DNA from 4 places in the Rouxiella sp. Mn2063 genome. Region 1 is predicted to be linked to each of the others. Evidence: predicted binding sites of a transcription regulator. Region 1 holds the regulator's gene; each other region holds the start of a gene.

Region 1 (5,538 bases):
CACCTCATAACGAAAATGCTGATGGTCGCGAGGCAAATGCGTAGAATGGCCGGGTTAATTTCAAGATGCTATTTGCCGGGATGCCCATGCTGTTAATGATCGATAACTACGACTCTTTCACTTACAACCTCTATCAATACTTCTGTGAGCTAGGGGCTGAGGTGCTGGTGCGCCGTAACGATGAACTCAGCTTGCAAGATATCGAGCAGTTAGCGCCTTCACACTTGGTTATCTCTCCCGGCCCTTGCACGCCCGATCAGGCAGGGATTTCCGTCAGCGCTATTGCGCATTTCTCGACGCGATTACCTATCCTGGGCGTATGTTTAGGTCATCAGGCCATGGCGCAGGCTTTCGGCGCGAATATCGTGCGCGCCAGACAAGTCATGCACGGCAAAACCTCACGAATAGAACATCGAGGAACTGGCGTATTTAACGGGCTGGCGCAGCCGCTTACCGTTACTCGCTATCACTCTCTGGTCGTTGAACCCGCCTCGTTGCCTGATTGTTTTGAAGTGACCGCCTGGACACAAACGCCAGGCCAGGACGATGAAATTATGGGCATTGCCCATCGTTCACTGGCACTCCATGGTGTCCAATTCCACCCTGAAAGCATTTTGAGCCAGCAGGGGCATCAACTTCTCGATAATTTCCTTAAAATTTAATGAGTTAATAATTAATTCTTAAATTGCACTGATTTCTATTGCCTGATTTTGATTTTTTATTCATATTTTGTGAGTAATTTTTCATTTGTCTTTGCGGGATAATTTGCCGTAATGACGATAAATCGGATGGGAGAGTGTGGGATGGCACAAAAGCCAGCGGTAGAGCGCAGTGATTTTGATCGGGTTATTCTGCCGGTTTATGCACCAGCTAAGTTTATTCCGGTCAAGGGGAAAGGCAGTCGTATCTGGGATCAGCAAGGCGCTGAGTATATTGATTTTGCCGGCGGTATTGCCGTTACGGCACTGGGTCATTGCCATCCTGCTTTGGTAGAAGCGCTGCATAAACAAGGTGAAACCTTGTGGCATGTCAGCAATGTCTTTACCAATGAGCCTGCTTTGCGTTTGGCACAGAAACTAATTGATGCCACCTTTGCTGACCGGGTATTTTTCGCCAACTCGGGTGCCGAAGCTAATGAAGCTGCATTCAAGCTGGCGCGTTACTACGCATCTGCTCGCCATAGCCCTTACAAAAGCAAAATTATTGCCTTCCACAATGCTTTCCATGGCCGCACGTTGTTTACCGTTTCAGTCGGTGGACAGCCAAAATATTCGGACGGATTTGGCCCCAAGCCTGCTGATATCGTCCATGTACCTTTCAATGATCTGGCCGCGGTTAAAGCGGTTATCGACTCCCACACTTGTGCCATTGTCGTCGAACCGATTCAAGGTGAAGGCGGTGTAACGCCAGCTACCCAAGAATTTATGCAAGGTTTACGTGACCTGTGCGATGAGCATAACGCGCTGCTGGTATTTGATGAAGTGCAAAGCGGAATGGGGCGCAGCGGCAAACTGTTTAGCTATATGCATTATGGCGTCACGCCAGATATCCTCACGACGGCCAAAGCGTTGGGCGGTGGTTTCCCAGTGAGCGCGATGCTGACTAGCGAAGAGGTCGCCTCGGTAATGGCACCGGGCAAACACGGTACCACTTACGGTGGTAATCCGCTGGCTTGTGCGGTTGCCGAAGCGGCGCTGGATTTGATTAATACGCCAGAAGTATTGGCTGGCATTGATGAACGTCGTGATGCCTTCTTACAGGCGCTGACGGCTATCAATGACAAATATAAGGTCTTCCAGGAGTTTAGAGGTCAAGGCTTGCTGATCGGCGCTGAGTTGTCAGAAGCTTATAAAAACCGGGCTGGTGAGTTCCTTGCCGCCGCGGCTGAACAAGGCGTGATGGTCTTGGTGGCTGGCACAAATGTGATGCGCTTTGCCCCGTCATTAGTGATCGATTTTGATGATATTCGGGAAGGTATGGCGCGCTTTGAACAGGCGGTTGCTCAGGTTGTTGGCGTTTAATATCTGGCTTAAAAGAGTCCAATAAAAATGGCGCAGCAGAATTATCTGTTGCGCCATTTTTTCTTTAAGATTTTATTCAGGGTTAATAAATGCTGGCGGTGAATTAACGGGTGCCGTAAACGACAATTGTTTTACCGTGTGCGGAGATCAGGTTCTGATCTTCGAGCATTTTGAGGATACGTCCAACTGTCTCACGTGAGCAGCCGACGATCTGACCGATTTCCTGACGAGTGATTTTGATCTGCATACCATCTGGGTGGGTCATGGCATCGGGCTGTTTAGCCAGATTAAGCAGAGTTTGGGCAATACGGCCTGTCACATCAAGGAATGCAAGATTTCCTACTTTTTCAGAAGTCACTTGCAAACGGTTCGCCATCTGCGCGGAAAGGCGCATTAAAATATCCGGGTTCACTTGGATCAACTGGCGGAATTTCTTATAGGAAATTTCTGCCACTTCACAGGCAGTTTTTGCCCGTACCCAAGCGCTACGTTCCTGGCCTTCTTCGAAAAGACCAAGCTCGCCGATGAAATCTCCCTGATTCAGATAGGAGAGGATCATCTCTTTGCCTTCTTCATCCTTGATCAGCACGGCAACCGAACCTTTCACGATGTAGTAAAGCGTTTCGGCTTTTTCACCTTGGTGAATCAGCGTACTTTTAGATGGATATTTGTGTATATGACAATGAGACAGGAACCATTCGAGAGTAGGGTCTGTTTGTGGTTTGCCGAGAACCATTAGCTATTATCCTCTGTTATTACCGTCTGAGTTCCCTGTACGGCGTTTTTATAAATAAGCGCCATTTTAGCATATGAACAGATCAGCAATACTGCAAGCGACAGGCGGAGCGATATCCCTCAAAAAAGGGGTGTCACTATGAAAACCGGAGCCGGAAATTGCTGATAAGTTTCTGTCGCTTTGTTTGTAACACAGGATTGCCCTAGTGTCTCCTGTTGTCTCGCTTCAGCATGACGGCGATCTCCCTGCATTGCATTTTTAGGCTAAAAGGGTAGTCTGTCGGGGAATATTCGCTGGGAGAAAAAGAGATGCAGGCACGGGTAAAGTGGGTCGAAGGGTTGACGTTTTTAGGCGAATCCGCATCAGGTCATCAGGTATTGATGGACGGAAATGCGGGTGATAAAGCGCCAAGCCCAATGGAAATGTTGTTGATGTCCGCTGGTGGATGTAGCGCCATTGATGTGGTGTCTATTTTGCAAAAAGGTCGTAACGATGTGGTGGATTGCGAGGTGAAGCTGACCTCAGAACGTCGTGAAGAAGCGCCTCGTTTATTTACTCGCATCAACCTGCATTTTATTGTTACAGGCACTGGTTTGACCGATAAAGTGGTTGAACGTGCGGTCAGCCTGTCTGCGGAGAAGTACTGCTCGGTATCGCTGATGCTGGGTAAAGCCGCCACCATTACGCACAGCTTTGAAGTGATTAACCCGCAGGATGCGAATACCTCATTATAAGAGGTCGTCGTTTTGTCCGCTAAGTTGCTGGCAACGATGACGCACTAATTCTATAAAACGCCGCGCCGTTAAGGTTAGCGGCGTTTTTTGTGAGTAAATCAGGCTGTACTCGACTGTTGGAAGATGCGGGATTGGCAAGGGGCAGAACATACGTTGCATCAACGGCAGTCTGAACATGGCCGCGGTTCCCAACGTAAGATAATCAGCGCTAAGCACCAGTGTTAACCCAAATAACAGAGAGTTGCTATGCAATACCGTTTGCCCCGTTCGCGAGGGAATTGCCAGCAGCGATTGGCTAAGTTTTTGATAGTAGCCCATGTCATCGTCGGGCAGTAGCCAGCTCGCTTTAGCCAATTGCGCGATGTTGGTCGCGCGCTGCAACGGATGGTGTCGGCGTGCGATTACGCATATTGGCGTGATAAATAGTGATTCACTGGCTAGTCCCGTCAGTGGTACGTCAGGGCTGATAATATCTATCGCCATGTCCAGACGCCCTTCACGTAGTGCAGGCAAGAGCGTTAAAAGGTGCCCTTCCTCAACGCGTAATTTGGCCTGCGGGAATTGTTCACTAAACTGCTCAGTAAGTTGGGGAAGCAAGAGCATGCCCATCGACGAGGAAAAACCAACGCTGACCGATCCCGCTGACATAGCATCGATTTGCTGTACTTCATCTACCGCCCGTTGCAACTCTTCCAAAATAAACTGCATACGCTGCGCAAAAGCCTGGCCACTTGGCGTCAAGGTCATGCCGTGCGTACCACGAATAATAAGTTGGGTTTCTAGCGTTTGCTCTAATTCTCGCAATGCTCTGCTGACCGCTGGCTGGGTTTGATTCATTGCTCGCGCCGCGGCGCGAATGCTCCCCGCCCGGATAACCTGTTGGAACACTTTCAGTTGCTGTAACTTCGGAAGATATCTCATCTAAATTCCTATGCCAATAAAGTATCCCGATTAGAAAAATTTCATCTTATCCCACTCATATAAAGCTGTTAGCGTCACTAGCTGTGATTTAACTCATTGTTATTGAATGTGAAGTGACTGATGTCGCATTTTTGAGTTGTGCATTATCACAAGTGGTAAACCCTTGGGGTAAACGTATCGAGGATACAACAATGAAAAAATCTTCCTTTATGATCTTTCTGCTTTTTTTAGGTTATGTTCTTATTTATACAGACAAAATGGCTATCGGTTTTTCTCTGTTACCCATTAGCAAAGAGTTTCATTTACGCTCCGATCAGCTCGGATATATCACAGGAGGCTTTTTTCTCGCTTATTCAATCTTCCAACTACCCTTTGGCTGGCTTACAGACCGCTGGGGATATAAAAAATTACTTCCGCTATCTCTCGGTTTATTAGGTATTTTTGCCATCAGCTTCGGCCTATTAGGTGCCAGCTTAGGTTTATTGATCGTTATTCGCTTTTTGGCTGGGATTGGACATTCAGGTTATCCGCCATCCTGTGCAAAAGCGGTCGTCTCTAACTATTCATTTGAACAGCGTACTTTCGCTCAATCCGTATTGCTCTCTTCTAGCGGGGTGGCACAAGTGGTTGGCCCACTGCTCGCATTATGGGCGTTGAGTACGATTGGTTGGCGTGATTACTCAGTCATTCTGGGTATCATCGCTTTGCTATTGGCGGGCTGTGTTTTATTTCTGGTGCCTGCTCCAATAACTAAGAGTTCTTCGCAATCTACCCCGGAACATCGTACTTCCCACTATCGTGAAGCCTTAAAAAGCTCATTAGTCATACTGCTGTTCTTGAGTATGTTTTGTATCAATATGTCGGTTTATGGGCTGATGGCTTGGTTACCAAAGTACATGGTACAGCAGCGTGAGCTGCCGCTGGGTACATCTAGCGCCATCATGGCGCTGTCTGGAGCAGGGAGTTGGCTCGCGTTTTTAGTCACTGGTTGGGTCGTTGGGCGCCATATGCAAGGCAAAGAGCCGCAAGTCATGGTGGTTTTTTCTGTGCTATCTGGCGTCGCGGTTTGGTGTCTTGGTAATAGCCGGGGAGAGCTGGCTATTACGCTCTCTTTAGTTGCCAGCAT
Region 2 (5,538 bases), on a different contig from region 1:
CAAACGACAATCGGCCAGGCGCAAGCGATGACCTCGCAGTTTAATCGCACCGCTAATTACCTTAATGATCTCAATAGCGGCGTGAATCAGCAGATTCGCGATAACGTACAACAGATTAACAACTACGCTCAGCAAATAGCTAATCTTAACCAACAGATCACGCAAACCCGTGCCAGTACCGGGCAAGAGCCGAACGCATTATTAGACCAACGCGATCAAATTGTTAGCCAATTGAATGACGTTGCGGGCGTTACAGTGTCACAGCAAGATGGCGGCGATTATAACGTTTCTATCGCTAATGGCATTCCATTAGTACAAGGAACTCGGACTAAAACATTAACGGCGATCCCTTCTGATAGTGATGCAAGCAAATTAACAGTTGGTTTGCAGAATGCTGATGGGACCTCCAGCGCAATTGAAGAAAGTCGTATTACTAACGGCAGCCTGGGCGGGGTATTAAGTTTCCGTAAGGACAACCTAGAGCCTGCAATTAACCAACTAGGGCAATTGGCGCTTACTTTGGCGGATAGTTTTAATACGCAGAGTAAAGCCGGTTTTGACCTTAAAGGCCAACCGGGCGTTGATTTCTTCTCCTTCGATGCTAAACCCAACGCCATTTCTAATGCCAAAAATAAGGGCAACTCGGAACTGGACGTGAGTTACACCGATACTAAGTCTGTAAAAGCGAGCGATTATACACTGAGTTATAGTGCGAGTGGCTGGACAGCAACGCGAGTATCCGATGGTGCTGTGATTACTCCGACACATGGTGATGATGGTAGCCTCAACTTTGACGGATTAAGCGTAAAGGTGAGTGGCGATCCTAGTCCCAAAGACAGCTTTACTATCAAAACCGTGAGTAATGTTGCCAGTACGCTTAATGTGGCGGTTACCGATTCTGCGCAAATTGCAGCGGCCAGCTCTGCTGATGCGGGTGTCAGTGATAACACCAATGCGCAAAAATTGCTCGATCTACAAAAAGCCAAGCTAGTCGACAATAAATCAAGTTTGTCTGATGGCTATGCCTCGATGGTTTCCAGCATCGGTAATCAGGTCAGTGCACTGAAAACCAATGTCACATCGCAAGGTAATATCGTTAAAGAGTTGACGACACAACAACAGTCTATCTCTGGTGTGAACCTCAATGAAGAATACGGCAATTTGCAACTATATCAGCAGTATTATCAAGCAAATGCACAGATCGTTCAGACGGCATCGACGATCTTTAATGCGCTTCTTAGTGCGATATAAGCCGGTTTTTCTCGCAGAATTGTCATCTCAAATTTAGATAAGGAATTGTTGTTATGCGTCTGAGCACCAATACAATTTATCAGCAAAACATGGGAAACATGCTCGATAATGAAGCACGTTTTCAAACGGCCGGCATACAATTGGCGACGGGACGTAAAGTTAACCAGCCTTCTGATGATCCGTTAGCTGCCTCTCAGGAAGTGAGAACATTGCAGGCGCAAGCCCAAAATAATCAGTTTGCTATGGCGCAGAATTTTGCTATTCAAAGTATTAGCACCGAAGCGACCGCAACCGATAGTATAAACAGTACGATTAGCGCGATGAAATCAATCATTGTCTCAGCTGGCAACGGTAGCTTAAATGATGATGACCGTCTCTCCTATGCGACTCAGCTAGAAGGCATGAAAGCGAACTTAGTCAATCTGGCCAACAGTACAGATGGCAACGGCAATTATATCTTTGGTGGCTATCAAAGCGATAAACCCCCTTATACGATGGATAAAACTACCGGTGAAGTCACCTATAATGGTGGCAGCCAGCCTATTACTCAGCAGGTGAGTGCAGAGCGATCCATGATTGTTAGCCACACTGGGCCACAGGTGTTTAACAGCGAACCAGGTAACCCGAAAAAAGAACCTGATGGCAGCGTTAATTATGACCTGTTTAAAACTATTGATGATGCGCTGACTGCTCTGAAAACGCCTTCTGCTGATCGAACCTCTGATGAGTATACGGCCGCTATGGATAAAGCGACCCGAGGTTTAACTAACTCAGAAAATAACGTGGCGAATATTGTTTCACAGCAGGGTACGCAGTTGGCGGAATTGGATGATTTAGGTGTTATAGGGACAGCGCAAAACACCACCACGACGAATCAATTGAGCAGTTTGGTCAATATTGATGAGGTCACCAGTATCTATAACTACACGATACAGCAGAATGCGTTACAGGCTTCAATGAAAGCCTTTAGCAGTATGCAAAGCCTCTCGTTGTTCCAACTGAAGTAAGTGTTCTTTAGTTCTCCCCCGATTCTTCCGGGGGAGAATATCCCCACCATACCCGTCATATTTGAAGTTTCTTGGGCATATTACCCATCTCTAGCCAAATAACGCCAAAAGCAGCGGAAAGAGAAAGGGGGCCAATAAAGACGTGATGATACCGCAGATAACTAAGGCCAATGAGCTAAAAGCCCCTTCCTGAAAATCCTCTTCAATGCAACGCGCGGTGCCCAGCGCATGTGAAGCATTGCCTATCGCCAGCCCACGCGATGCTTTATTAGTAATTTTCAGTATATTCAGAATGGTGTGTCCCAATGCGGCACCAAGAATACCAACAAAAATCACACATACTGCGCTAATGGCCGGGATACCGTGAATCGACTCCGCCGCTGCCATGGCAATAGGCGTCGTTACCGATTTAGGCAATATCGACGCTGCGATTTCGGGTGTTGCGCCCATCCACAATGCAATCGCGGTGCCTGATGTCATTGCGACCAAACTGCCAATAAAACAAATACTAATAATCGATTTCCACCGTGCACGTATCTGATGCAGTTGCTCGTAAAGCGGCAGCGCTAAAGCTACAACAGCAGGCTGTAGCAAATCATTAAGGATCTTGCTGCCTGCGAAATAGCGCGCGTAAGGAATGTGGGTGATGAGCAGCAAAGGGATAATGATCGCCATTGATGTCAGCAGCGGATTGAGTAATGGGAATTTAAATTTGATCGCTAATCTACGCATGGAAAAAAATACCAGCAGCGTTAATGGTAAAGACCACCAAATATTTTCCATCATTTATCCTCTGTGTTACTAGATTGCAGGCGTTCACGATGAATGTAGTGCGAACTATAAGCAACGACTAGCAACACTAATAAAGTGCTGACGGCACAAGACACGACAAGGGGGCCAAATTGCATGCGCAACTGGTCGTAATAGGTCATGATACCGACGCCAATCGGCACAAACAGCAGCGCCATGTAGCGAATGAGCACGTTGGCTCCTGGTTTTACCCAGTGATAGGGCAAAATTTGGGTCGCAAGCAAGGCAAAGAGAATCAACATGCCGAGAATACTGCCGGGAAGCGTGATGGGGAGTAATTTTGATATACCGTTTCCTGCGTATAAACAGGCATATATAAGAATAAATGCTCGAAAATATTGCATGGGAAGAGATAAAAGTTTGCGCATAAGAAGTTTTCCTCTTGCAGAATTCAATCATCATACAATTAAAGTGTGATCTGTACCACAAATTGAAGTATGAAATATCGGCATAAAATTGATGAACAAAAGGCATCAACTAGCCAGCGCACATGCTTTATGGTGTCATTGAAAACAAGCAAGATAGTCGATACTTTGTCGCTCATTGGGATGAACTCTCTGCTACCTTGATGTTACTTCAATTATTTTGGGTATATAATCCACTGCATTTTAATCGTTTTAAATCTATGAGTTACGCTGTATCAAGGTGTGGCCGTTGTAAATATCGGGTTAAAAACTGACAAAACACAATTTATGGCTAGTATTCATAGAAAGTTTACATAGAAAATGTTTCATATTACGCAATAACGCGGTACTTTTTAGTTTGGCATCATTGCAAAAATTGCTTGAAAGATAACACTAATTTTCAGTTACTCAGACAAAAGCGCAGATAACCCTATGACAATTTCTCCTCGTACTAAACGGACTTTGCTATGCGCGCTCAGTGGTAGTGTCATGCTACTGGTGCTTTCTAATGCCCAGGCTGACGATGCCAGCCCGATCGCGCCTCAAATCAATGCAAAATCTTGGGTACTGATGGATTATGGCAGCGGTAAAATCCTTGCCGAGTCTAATCCTGATGCTCGTCTTGATCCGGCCAGTCTAACCAAAATTATGGTGAGCTATGTGGTTGGGCAGGCTCTCAAGTCTCATAAGATCACGTCTGAGGACATCGTTACTATTGGTAAAGATGCGTGGGCGACAGGTAACCCTGTACTTCGCGGATCTTCATTAATGTTCCTTAAACCAGGCGATCAGGTGCCGGTTTCTGAGTTGAACAAAGGAGTGGTTATCCAATCGGGTAACGACGCCAGTATCGCTCTTGCTGATTATGTTGCGGGTAGTCAGGACGCTTTTGTGAGCCTGATGAACCGTTATGCTCAACAACTTAACCTGAAGAACACCCAGTTTAAAACAGTCCATGGCTTGGACTCAGATGGCCAGTACAGCTCTGCTCTGGATATGGCGCTCCTTTCTCAAGCATTAATCCGCGATACGCCGGAAGAATATGCGATGAATAAAGAGAAAGAGTTCACCTTTAATCGTATCCGTCAGGTTAACCGCAACCGTTTGTTGTGGAGCACAAATCTCAATGTCGATGGCATCAAAACTGGCTACACCTCTGGCGCGGGATATAATTTAGTATCCTCAGCGGTAGACACCAATGGTATGCGTTTGATCGCAGTTGTTATGGGTGCACCAAGTGACAAAATTCGCTTCAGTGAAAGCGAATCCTTGTTAACCTGGGGCTTCCGCTTCTTTGAAACCATTACGCCAATTAAAGCCGCAGATGCCTTTACTACACAGCGTGTTTGGTTTGGTGATGAAAAAATGGTGCCGTTAGGCGTTGCAACAGATGCATCACTGACTTTCCCTAAAGGGCAGCTGAAAAATCTGAAGGCGAGCTTCGTACTGACTAATCCACAGTTACAAGCACCGATAACTAAAAACCAGGTTGTTGGTACCATTAACTTCAGTTTAGACGGCAAGGTTATCGATCAGCGTCCGCTGGTGGCATTGCAAGATGTCAAGGAAGGTGGATTCTTCAGTCGTATCTGGGATTTCATTATGATGAAGATTACTGGCTTGTTTGGCAGTATTTTCAGTAAGTAACGCCACAGGGTAGAGCGGTGGTACAGCGAATAAAAAAGCGAGGCTAGCCTCGCTTTTTTACGTCTGTGTTTTATCGCATAAACCGAGTCTATATACTTAACCTTTGACCCAACCTTTGCGGATAGGCAGCGCAAAGCTCATACGATAGGCTTTATCTGTTATAGCACTGATTTTTTTACCAAATACGCTCCACACCAGTTGTGAGAACAAGCACGCCAACAATCCGACCAAGAACCCACCCAACATATCCAGCGGCCAGTGCACACCCACATAAATACGTGACCAAGCAATACCCAAGGCTACCACAAAGAGTACGGCACCTGACCACAGGCGATGCCAGCACAAGAAAGCAATGGCAAAGGTGAATATTGCTGTACCGTGATCGCTTGGGAACGAGTTATCAGGCGCATGGTGCAAGA
Region 3 (5,538 bases), 400 kb from region 1:
GTTCAATATGCTTTTGTAGCAAATGGTAGCTGTCCAGATCGTGCCATAAGCAATCTTTGAGCAGGATAATATCGACTGGGGTGATAGCCTGACGCCCGCTGAAGAAGGCGCTGGCTTGTAGCAGACGTAACGCTTTTTTCCAACGACGGTCAGAAACGTAAGGAGCGGTTTCTTGCGCATCAAGTCGCTGACGCAGCTCGAAAATTAGCTCAAAACAGGATTCACTGAGCGTGATTTTTTCTATCTCAGTTTGCCACTGCAGATACTCTTCATCACTGATACTCAATGATTCTGTTACCGGGTTAGCGTTGTCGCTGTTATGGCCGGTTAGCATGGAGCGGAAGTTATTTTTATCTTGAACTTTATCGAGCCATAAACGGACTAACATGCGGTCATAAAGTGCTTCGAGACTGCCCTCTGCTTCGGGGAGTTCGTTGGATGCGCTAATCAGGATGCGCATCGGGATACTTTCTTCTTTATCCCCGTTGCGAAAACGTCGTTCGTTGATCGCCGTAAGTAAGGTATTGAGGATGGCCGGTCCGGCTTTCCAAATCTCATCGAGGAAAATGATTTCAGCGTCGGGTAAATAGCCTTTTGTCAGGCGGATATAGCGCCCTTCATCTTTCAGTGCTTGAATAGATAAGGGGCCGAAAACTTCTTCCGGCGTTGAAAAGCGGGTCATCAGATATTCAAAGGCGCGAGCGTTACGAAAGGCATATTTCAGGCGACGTGCAATCATACTTTTGGCTATACCCGGTGGGCCGAGCAGAAAAGCACTCTCTCCACACAATGCGGCTAATAAGCACAGGCGAATGGCATCTTGTCGTTCATAGAGGCCTTTTTCCAATGCGTTGGCTAATCGGGTAATTCTTTCTGCCAGAAGTGGTGATTGCGCCATAAATATCTTTAAATTTCCCAAAGTAGTGTCGTAAGTAAATGAATATTAATTCGCTGTAGGATAATAAACCATGAAAACTACTGACAGTATACCCGGGTGATTTGTAAACCTTGTTGATTCATAACAGTATGCAATTTGTCTTAAAACCTTTCTGTTTATACGTGTTAACGGTTAACTCGGCATTAAGGGGTAGGCAATCTTTTTTATTCGTGCATACTGTGCGTTTTTCGTGGGGATCATGGATTGAGCACACGTATGGCCCATGGAATGTATCTAGCCCACAAAGAAACATCAAAAGACACCCATTATGAGTACAGAACATAAACGGCCATTACCCGCAATCACCTTAGCGGCAATTGGCGTGGTATATGGCGACATTGGCACCAGTCCTCTTTATACCTTGAGAGAATGCTTTTCTGGCCACTATGGTTTTAACGTTGAACCTAGCGTGGTATTTGGTTTTCTCTCTCTGATTTTCTGGATGTTAATCCTTGTTGTTTCTCTGAAATATCTCTCTTTTGTGCTGCGTGCAGATAACGCAGGCGAAGGCGGTATTTTGACCTTGATGTCCTTATCTGGACGCAATACCAATGCACACACCACAGCAATACTGGTTATTCTTGGTCTGATTGGTGGCAGTTTCTTCTATGGCGAGGTGGTGATTACCCCGGCAATGTCAGTGCTTTCAGCGATGGAAGGCCTGCAAATTGCGGCACCGAACCTTGATCACTTTATTGTGCCACTATCGGTTGCCGTTCTGACGTTGCTGTTCTTCATCCAAAAGCATGGGACTGGTTTGGTTGGCAAGATGTTTGCGCCGGTCATGCTGCTGTGGTTTTTAGCCCTGGCTCTGCTTGGTATTAATAGCATTATCGGCAACCCCGAAGTGCTGCAAGCGATGAACCCAATGTGGGCGATTAACTTCATCATCAACTACAAATTCTTTGCTTTCCTGGCACTTGGCGCCGTGGTGTTATCCATCACCGGGGTTGAAGCTCTGTATGCTGATATGGGGCACTTCGGTAAATTGCCGATTCGTTTGGCTTGGTTTAGCGTGGTGCTGCCTTCATTAGTGCTCAACTATTTTGGTCAGGGCGCGCTGTTGCTGAAAAACCCGCAGGCGATACAAAACCCCTTCTTCTTGCTGGCCCCTGACTGGGCGCTTATCCCGATGCTGATTTTGGCAACGCTGGCGACAATTATTGCCTCGCAAGCGGTGATTTCAGGGGTATTCTCGCTGACTCGCCAAGCCGTTCGTTTAGGGTATTTGCCGCCAATGCGCATTATCCACACCTCAGCGATGGAAGAAGGACAGGTTTACGTTCCCGCGATTAACTGGACGCTTTATATCGCGGTAGTTATCGTTATTGTCAGCTTTGAGCATTCGAGCAATTTGGCCGCGGCATATGGTATTGCGGTGACTGGGACGATGGTATTAACCAGTATCCTCTCTTGTACCGTGGCATATAAAAACTGGCACTGGAAAGGCTTCCTGGTTGCTCTGCTGGTTTCGGTCATGCTGTTTATCGATGTGCCGATGTTTGCTGCGAATGCGACCAAGTTACTTTCTGGTGGCTGGCTGCCGCTGACGTTGGGTCTGGTGATGTTTGTTATCATGACTACATGGAAGAGTGAGCGCTTCCGCCTTATGCGTCGTATGAATGAGCACGGTAACTCGCTTGAAGCGATGATCGCCTCTTTGGAGAAATCGCCACCGGTGCGAGTCTCCGGCACGGCGGTTTACTTATCGCGCGCTATCAATGTCATTCCATTCGCGCTGTTGCATAACCTCAAGCACAACAAAGTGTTGCACGAGCGTGTCGTCCTGCTAACGCTGCGAACAGAGGATGCGCCTTTTGTGCATAATGTCCGGCGTGTGACTATCGAACAGATGTCGCCAACTTTCTGGCGAGTCGTGGCAAGTTACGGCTTTAAAGAGACGCCGAATGTTGAGGAAGTATTCCATCGCTGCGGTCTGGAAGGCTTGTCATGTCGGATGATGGAAACCTCGTTCTTCATGTCACATGAATCGCTGATCCTGACTAAACGCCCTTGGTACCTCTACTTCCGCGGCAAGTTGTTTATGGCGCTCAGCCGCAATGCGCTGCGCGCACCTGATCAGTTTGAGATCCCACCTAACCGGGTTATCGAGCTGGGAACCCAGGTAGAAATATAATGATATCGAGGCACCTTCACGGTGCCTCGAGTGTTTTTATTTGCCGATTGACTCCCTTAAGCTAAATCCTCTCAGCGTCCTTTTTTACTGTTATCGAAACGTTTCGACGGTGATCACATTTCCGCTACTTTTCCATTGCCAAGCCGCGTCATTTTTTTAAAACTCCTTGTGAGCGAAACGTTTCGCTAACGGAGTCGATAATGAAAAAGAACATGTTGCTGAATGCCGAAATCTCCCATGCAATCGCCAAGCTTGGCCATACCGATATGCTGGTTATCGCTGATGCCGGGTTGCCGGTACCCGCGACGACACAGCGTATTGATATGGCGCTGACTGCGGGCGTGCCGACTTTTCTTCAGGTGTTCAAAGTCATCACCGAGGAGATGCAGGTAGAACAGGCTATCCTTGCTGAAGAGATCGTCAAACAAAATCCAAAACTTCATGACGCTCTGCTTTTACAGTTAGAACAACTTGAGCAACACCAGGGAAATACCATCACTTTGCAATACATCAGCCATGAATCCTTCAAGGCGCAAAGTGCCAACAGCCGTGCCGTGATCCGCAGTGGAGAGTGTTCACCTTATGCGAACATTATCTTGTGTGCTGGCGTAACCTTCTGAGGCCTCTATGCAACCTTTGATGCAACTCTCAGGAATAGATAAAGCTTTCCCCGGTGTTAAGGCGCTGTCAGGCGCTGCGCTAAAGGTTTATCCGGGAAGAGTTATGGCGTTGGTCGGCGAAAACGGTGCCGGCAAATCGACCATGATGAAAATCCTGACCGGCATCTATCAAAAAGACGCGGGTTCGGTGCAATTTTTAGGGAAAGAGGCTTCTTTTTCTGGCCCTAAAGCTTCACAAGAAGCCGGCGTTGGCATCATCCACCAAGAGCTAAACCTGATTCCACAACTGACTATCGCTGAGAATATTTTCCTCGGGCGTGAATTTGTTAATGGGTTGGGACGTATCCAGTGGAAGAAGATGTATGCCGAGGCCGATAAATTACTGGCTCGTCTCAATCTTAAATACAGCAGCCACCGGCTGGTGGGCGATTTATCTATTGGCGATCAACAGATGGTTGAGATTGCCAAGGTGCTGAGCTTCGAATCTCGGGTGATCATTATGGATGAGCCCACCGACGCGTTGACTGATACCGAAACTGCCTCATTGTTTGCGGTAATCAACGAGTTAAAAGCCTCAGGATGCGGTGTGGTGTATATCTCGCACCGTATGAAAGAGATTTTTGAGATTTGCGATGACGTAACGGTATTTCGCGACGGACAGTTTATTGCCGAGCGCCCGGTCAGTGAATTACAAGAAGATACGCTGATCGAAATGATGGTAGGGCGTCGTCTGGAAGAGCAGTATCCACGGCTCAACCAGCCACGAGGTGCGCTACGCTTACAGGTGAAAAATCTCTCTGGGCCTGGTGTAGATAATATCTCGTTTGATTTGTACTCAGGAGAGATCCTCGGCGTTTCAGGCTTAATGGGCGCAGGCCGTACCGAGTTGATGAAAATTATTTATGGCGCACTTAAACGCACTAACGGCGATGTGCTGCTCGATGGGCGAGACGTTATTACCCGTAGTCCGCAAGATGGTTTGGCTAACGGCATTGTTTACATCTCTGAAGACCGTAAACGAGATGGCTTAGTTTTAGGCATGTCAGTGAAAGAAAACATGTCGCTGACTGCACTGCGCTATTTCAGCCGGGTTGGCGGCAGTTTAAAGCATGGGGAAGAGCAAATTGCAGTCGGAGATTTCATTCGCCTGTTTAATATCAAAACGCCTTCCATGCTGCAGCCGATAGGGTTGTTGTCCGGGGGGAATCAGCAAAAAGTCGCGATTGCCCGCGGATTGATGACACGCCCGAAAGTTTTGATCCTCGATGAACCAACGCGCGGCGTTGATGTTGGGGCCAAGAAAGAGATTTACCAACTTATTAACCAGTTCAAGCGCGAAGGTTTGAGCATCATTTTGGTCTCTTCGGAAATGCCGGAAGTTATTGGCATGAGCGATCGTATTTTAGTGATGCATGAAGGACATTTAAGCGGTGAATTCCCGATAGAACAGGCGACGCAAGAAGTGTTGATGGCAGCAGCCGTTGGCAAGCAATACGGCGTGAAGCAGGAGTATCAGATATGAGTTCTCAAACGTTACCAGCCAAAAAGCGTTGGATCAGCAAACAGTGGTTGTTAGAGCAAAAATCACTGATTGCCTTGCTGGTGTTGATAGCCGTGGTCTCCTCAATGAGCCCGAATTTCTTCACCGTTAATAACCTGTTTAACATTCTGCAGCAGACTTCGGTCAACGCCATTATGGCGGTGGGAATGACGTTGGTTATCCTGACGTCGGGGATTGATTTATCCGTAGGGTCACTGCTGGCACTAACCGGCGCAGTGGCAGCATCGGTAGTCGGATTGGAATCCAGCGCTTTGCTGGCTGTTGCTGCCTCTTTGGCACTAGG
Region 4 (5,538 bases), on a different contig from region 1:
TGGCAACAAGACAAGCCGGCGGCCTATGCGCGTATTTTGCGGGTGGAAGAGGGGGTAGCCATTGGTCGGGTGATTGTTGCGCCCGCAGCACGTGGGCTTAAATTGGGCTACCAACTGATGGAACAGGCGTTGATGTCCTGTGCGCAACACTGGCCACAAATGCCTATCGTGCTCTCCGCGCAGGCACACTTACAAAAGTTTTACGGCAGCTTTGGTTTTGTTGCCTGCTCGGAGATCTATGACGAGGACGGTATTCCCCACATCAAAATGTGTCGTGAAGTAAAAGCCTAAGCTTAGTTTTGTATCACCGCACCAATCGGGGCAGCACCATGTTGCCCTATAGCTGATTTTTATGACAGCCAGTCGTTTTTTACCTCTTTTCTGGTCAGATCTTTTTCATATACTTATAACAATTAGTGCTAAATATGTGACGTAAATCACATAAGCTATGTATCCGTATGAAACTGAAATTGACAAAACTTGACCTAAACGTAAAGTATGGCCTCATTCTTTGGCAGGTTGTTCGGAAATGTTACTTTTACCGACGTTTTAAATGCCGAGAGTTAGCGCAAGTCTTGTGTTTTCGCGTGGTAACCGAGCACATGACCTCCTGTGGCAAGGAGCCACCTTCCCATTGTTCCTGGTAATAAAATGAAAAATAAAATCTTGGCTGCTGGTGCTCTTCTCGCTTTGTCATACAGCACGCAATCGCTTGCTAACGATACTCAGGGTGAATACGTATCTGATTGGTGGCACCAGAGTGTTAACGTTGTAGGTAGCTATCACACTCGCTTCGGACCAAAACTGAACAACGACGTTTACCTGGAATATGAAGCATTCGCTCACAAAGACTGGTTTGATTTTTACGGCTACCTGGACGTGCCTAAATTCTTCGGCGCGGGTAACGGTAACGACACCGGTATTTGGGAAAAGCACGGTTCTCCAATGTTTATGGAAATTGAACCTCGTTTCTCTATCGATAAACTGACTGGCACCGATCTGAGCATTGGCCCAGTGAAAGAGTGGTACTTCGCTAACAACTACATCTACGATATGGGTTCAAACAACACCAATCGCCAGAACACCTGGTACATGGGTTTGGGTACCGACATCGACACCCATTTGCCGATGAGCCTGTCCCTGAACGTGTATGCGAAATACCAGTGGGAAAACTACGGTGCAGCTAACGAGAACAGCTGGGACGGATATCGCTTTAAAGTGAAATACTTCGTGCCGTTGACCCAACTGTGGGGCGGTAACCTAAGCTATATCGGTTTCACCAACTTCGACTGGGGCTCAGATCTGGGTGATGATAGTGCACGTGATGTTAACGGCAACAAATCACGTTCTAATAACTCCATCGCATCTAGCCACATTTTGTCGTTGAACTATACCCACTGGCATTACTCGTTGGTCGGTCGTTACTTCCACAACGGCGGACAGTGGGCTGAAGGCGCTGAAATGAACTTCGGCAGCGGTAATTTCAACGTTCACTCTACCGGTTGGGGTTACTACGCAGTGATTGGTTATAACTTCTAAAAGTTAACCACGACTTTCTGCAAGTCATTCGTCTATATAAGAAAGGCCGATGCTTAATCAGCATCGGCCTTTTGCTATGGGGATATTGTCCCGACTATCCCGCCATCTATAAATATTGTCATCCGCTTAAATTGTCACCAAAACTTCCCGCGATCTCCTTGCTCCGTTATGGCATAATGCGCGCCAAATCACATTCCTAATTTAAGAGCGAGCGTTGTGCTAAGTACTTACAACATCACCATGCAATTCGGCAGCAAGCCGTTATTTGAAAACATCTCCGTAAAATTCGGCGGCGGCAACCGCTATGGTTTGATCGGCGCTAATGGCTGCGGCAAATCAACCTTTATGAAAATCCTCGGTGGCGATCTGGTGCCATCGGGCGGTAACGTGGTGCTTGATCCAAACGAACGTTTGGGTAAATTGCGCCAGGATCAGTTCGCATTTGAAAAGTTCAGCGTGCTGGATACCGTTATCATGGGCCACAACGAACTGTGGGCGGTAAAAGAGCAGCGCGATGCTATCTATGCGATGGCTGAAATGAGCGAAGAAGACGGCTATAAAGTGGCTGACTTAGAAGTTGCTTACGGCGAGATGGACGGTTATAGCGCGGAATCTCGCGCGGGTGAGTTGTTGCTTGGCGTGGGCATCCCAGTTGAACAACATTACGGCCCGATGAGCGAAATCGCTCCAGGCTTTAAACTGCGTGTGTTGTTGGCGCAGGCACTGTTCTCTGACCCAGAAATTCTGCTGCTCGACGAACCAACCAACAACCTGGACATCGATACTATTCGTTGGCTGGAGCAGGTGCTGAACGAGCGTAACAGCACCATGATTATCATTTCGCACGACCGTCACTTCCTGAACATGGTTTGTACGCACATGGCCGACTTAGACTACGGCGAACTGCGCGTTTACCCGGGCAACTACGACGAGTACATGACCGCGGCCACTCAGGCTCGTGAACGTCTGACCGCCGATAACGCCAAGAAAAAAGCGCAGATTGCTGAACTGCAATCCTTCGTTAGCCGCTTTAGCGCCAACGCCTCTAAGTCTAAACAAGCAACGTCGCGCGCACGTCAAATTGATAAAATTCAGCTCGACGAAATTAAAGCCTCTAGTCGCCAGAACCCTTATATGCGTTTCGAGCAGGATAAGAAACTGTTCCGTAATGCATTAGAAGTTGAGAAATTAACCAAAGGTTTCGATAACGGCCCGCTGTTTAAGTCGCTTGGTCTGATGGTCGAAGTCGGCGAGAAAGTCGCGATACTCGGTGCCAACGGTATCGGTAAAACCACCTTGCTGCGCACTTTGGTCGGCGATGTCACGCCAGAAAGCGGTACCGTGAAATGGTCTGAAAACGCTAAAATTGGCTACTACGCGCAGGATCATGAATATGAATTCGATGAAACCCTGAACGTATTCGACTGGATGAGTCAGTGGAAAGCAGAAAAAGACGACGAGCAGGCCGTGCGCGGCGTGTTGGGCCGTTTGCTGTTCGGCCAGGACGATATCAAGAAGAAAGTTAAAGTGCTGTCCGGTGGTGAAAAGGGTCGAATGCTGTTTGGCAAACTGATGATGCAACGCCCTAATATCCTGGTGATGGATGAACCAACCAACCACTTGGATATGGAATCTATCGAGTCGTTGAACATGGCGCTGGAAATGTACGAAGGCACCTTGCTGTTCGTTTCCCATGACCGTGAATTCGTTAGCTCGTTGGCAACACGTATCATTGAAATTCAGCCAAACAAAGTCATCGACTTTAGCGGCAACTATGAAGACTACCTGCGCAGCCAAGGGATTAACGGTTAAGTTTCCCCTGCGTTGTGTATGCAAAAGGCCGCGAAATTCGCGGCCTTTTCTTTGCTAAGAACGTCTATTTTACCTGAAGAGTTCCGCATACTTCGCATTGCGGGTTTTTCGCCAATTTCATCGTGCGAAATTCTGCCGTCATGGCATCGTACATCAGCAAACGCCCGCGCGACGCGCTGCCAAAACGGGTCATCTGTTTAATCGCCTCCATTGCCTGCAGGCTGCCGATAGTACCAACCAGGGGGGACATCACGCCCGCTTCCACGCAACTCAGCGCATTATCACCAAATAGTCGGCTTAAGCAGCGATAACAAGGTTCATCGGGTTGATAGGTAAATACGCTTAGCTGGCCTTCCATGCGAATGGCTGCCCCGGAAATTAGCGGTGTTTTTAGCGCAAAGCACAGGCGATTAAGCTGATTACGCGTAGCGACATTATCGGTGCAATCGAGCACCACATCACATTGGGCAATCAACTGCTGCAATGGGTCATCATCTAGCTGTTGATCGACTTGATTAATGGCAATGTGAGGGTTAATCGCGGCCAGTGCGATGGCCGCGGAGGCGACTTTGCTCATCCCGATACGTGCATCGGTGTGCAGGGTTTGTCGTTGTAGATTCGACAGCGAGACAGTATCAAAATCAAGCAAACTGAGCGTACCGGTACCCGCTGCTGCCAGATACTGTGCCGCCGCGCAGCCTAGCCCACCAAGGCCGACGACCAACGCATGGCTGGCTTTGAGTTTTTCCTGCCCGTCGAAATCAAAATTACGCAATACGATTTGACGGTTATAGCGCAGGGTTTCGCTGTCGCTTAATTCTGGCAGGCTCATTTATATCCCCTTTAGCAAACAAACAATGCGTTGAACGGCTCTATCTCAACCCATTCTCCACTGGCTACATCGCCACGTTCTCTTTCCAGGACGATAAAACAGTTTGCCTGACTAAATGAGCTGAAAACATGCGAGCCTTGATGACCGGTGCTGGCAACCTGGATATCACCTTCGGCAGAAAGGCTATATATGCCGCGTTGGAAATCGAGTCTACCCGGCGCTTTTTTCAAAGAGGTGAGTGTCTTAGCACGTAACCGTACCGGCATGCGCCAGGCAGTATGGCCAGATAACTGTGCAATTAAGGGTTGAACCAGTTGATAGAAGGTCAATGCAGCGGAAACTGGATTACCCGGCAGGCCACAGAACCAAGCTTTTTTGAGCTTACCAAACGCAAATGGCTTACCCGGTTTAATCGCCAGTTTCCAAAAACCGATTTCGCCCAGTTCATCGAGCATATCTTTAGTGAAATCGGCTTCACCGACGGACACGCCGCCGCTACTGATCACTAAATCAGCGGCGTCATCGGCCTGCTGAAATGCCTGGCGTAATGCCTGTGGGTCGTCGCGAATAATGCCTAAATCCAAGACTTCACAGCCCATTTTTTCCAGCATCAAACGCACCGCGAAACGGTTAGTGTCGTAGATCTGCCCGGCTTGCAGTGGGGTGCCAACGGGTTGCAGTTCATCACCGGTAGAGAACACGGCCACCTTCAGACGAGCACGGACCTCAACGTGTTCAATGCCCAACGAGGCAAGCAAGGGTAATTCTGCAGGACCAAGGCGTACGCCGGAGGCTAAGACTTCCTCCCCTTGTTTGATGTCATCACCAATCAAGCGAATATTCTGCCCAATTTGTACCGGAGCGGTAAAACTTACGCCTATTTCGCTAACTTGGGCCTGTTCTTGCATGATCACCGCATCAGCACCCGATGGGATGGCCGCGCCGGTCATAATCCGAATACAGGTCCCTTGCGGCCATTCTCCGCTGAAAGGTGCCCCGGCGAAGGATTTTCCTGCGACAGGAAAGTGAGCAATCTGCTGAAGGTCGGCGCTACGTATCGCATAACCATCCATGGCTGAATTATCAAACGGTGGTACGAACACGGGGGAGGTGACAGCGCTAGCGGTGATTCTGCCGACAGCCTCGGTCAGAGGAACGAACTCGCTAGATGCAAAGACGGTGGATTGCGCCTGAATGCGCATTTTCTTAAGTGCTTCATCAAGCGAAATTAAACCAGATGTCATGCCGTTTTCCATGAGTAGACCTTGAGTAAAAAATAGGACTTAGCTACAGATGGTAACTCCTCCATAGCCAAAACAGTTCGACTATTATGACAGAAGAGCGCTGCGATGGTT

Evidence for each region. The regulator CRP, encoded in region 1, controls carbon source genes, mostly activating them, when cyclic AMP is high. The targets are predictions, from matches to a motif close to ATGTGANNNNNNTCACAT.
Region 2: a site for CRP is predicted at 3,480-3,497, ahead of ACL9RG_RS02250 (CidA/LrgA family protein). Genes of this name have one in related genera too.
Region 3: a site for CRP is predicted at 3,176-3,193, ahead of rbsD (D-ribose pyranase). Genes of this name have one in related genera too.
Region 4: a site for CRP is predicted at 1,716-1,733, ahead of ACL9RG_RS05490 (ABC-F family ATPase). Genes of this name have one in related genera too.

The regions. Positions count from the first base shown of each region.
Region 1 is NZ_JBMOUD010000002.1:402,793-408,330, forward strand. Features, by position in the region: gene ACL9RG_RS05220 (aminodeoxychorismate synthase component II) at 87-662, shown strand; gene argD (bifunctional acetylornithine/succinyldiaminopimelate transaminase) at 804-2,021, shown strand; gene crp (cAMP-activated global transcriptional regulator CRP) at 2,125-2,757, opposite strand; gene ACL9RG_RS05235 (OsmC family protein) at 3,066-3,491, shown strand; gene ACL9RG_RS05240 (LysR substrate-binding domain-containing protein) at 3,486-4,412, opposite strand; gene ACL9RG_RS05245 (MFS transporter) at 4,604-5,538, shown strand, end outside.
Region 2 is NZ_JBMOUD010000001.1:526,282-531,819, forward strand. Features, by position in the region: gene flgK (flagellar hook-associated protein FlgK) at 1-1,251, shown strand, start outside; gene flgL (flagellar hook-associated protein FlgL) at 1,305-2,258, shown strand; gene ACL9RG_RS02245 (CidB/LrgB family autolysis modulator) at 2,349-3,044, opposite strand; gene ACL9RG_RS02250 (CidA/LrgA family protein) at 3,041-3,436, opposite strand; gene ACL9RG_RS02255 (serine hydrolase) at 3,905-5,119, shown strand; gene ybjG (undecaprenyl-diphosphate phosphatase) at 5,216-5,538, opposite strand, start outside.
Region 3 is NZ_JBMOUD010000002.1:5,023-10,560, reverse strand. Features, by position in the region: gene ravA (ATPase RavA) at 1-898, opposite strand, end outside; gene kup (low affinity potassium transporter Kup) at 1,206-3,074, shown strand; gene rbsD (D-ribose pyranase) at 3,275-3,694, shown strand; gene rbsA (ribose ABC transporter ATP-binding protein RbsA) at 3,702-5,216, shown strand; gene rbsC (ribose ABC transporter permease) at 5,213-5,538, shown strand, end outside.
Region 4 is NZ_JBMOUD010000003.1:6,994-12,531, forward strand. Features, by position in the region: gene ACL9RG_RS05480 (GNAT family N-acetyltransferase) at 1-291, shown strand, start outside; gene ACL9RG_RS05485 (nucleoside-specific channel-forming protein Tsx) at 652-1,539, shown strand; gene ACL9RG_RS05490 (ABC-F family ATPase) at 1,756-3,351, shown strand; gene moeB (molybdopterin-synthase adenylyltransferase MoeB) at 3,416-4,183, opposite strand; gene moeA (molybdopterin molybdotransferase MoeA) at 4,195-5,439, opposite strand.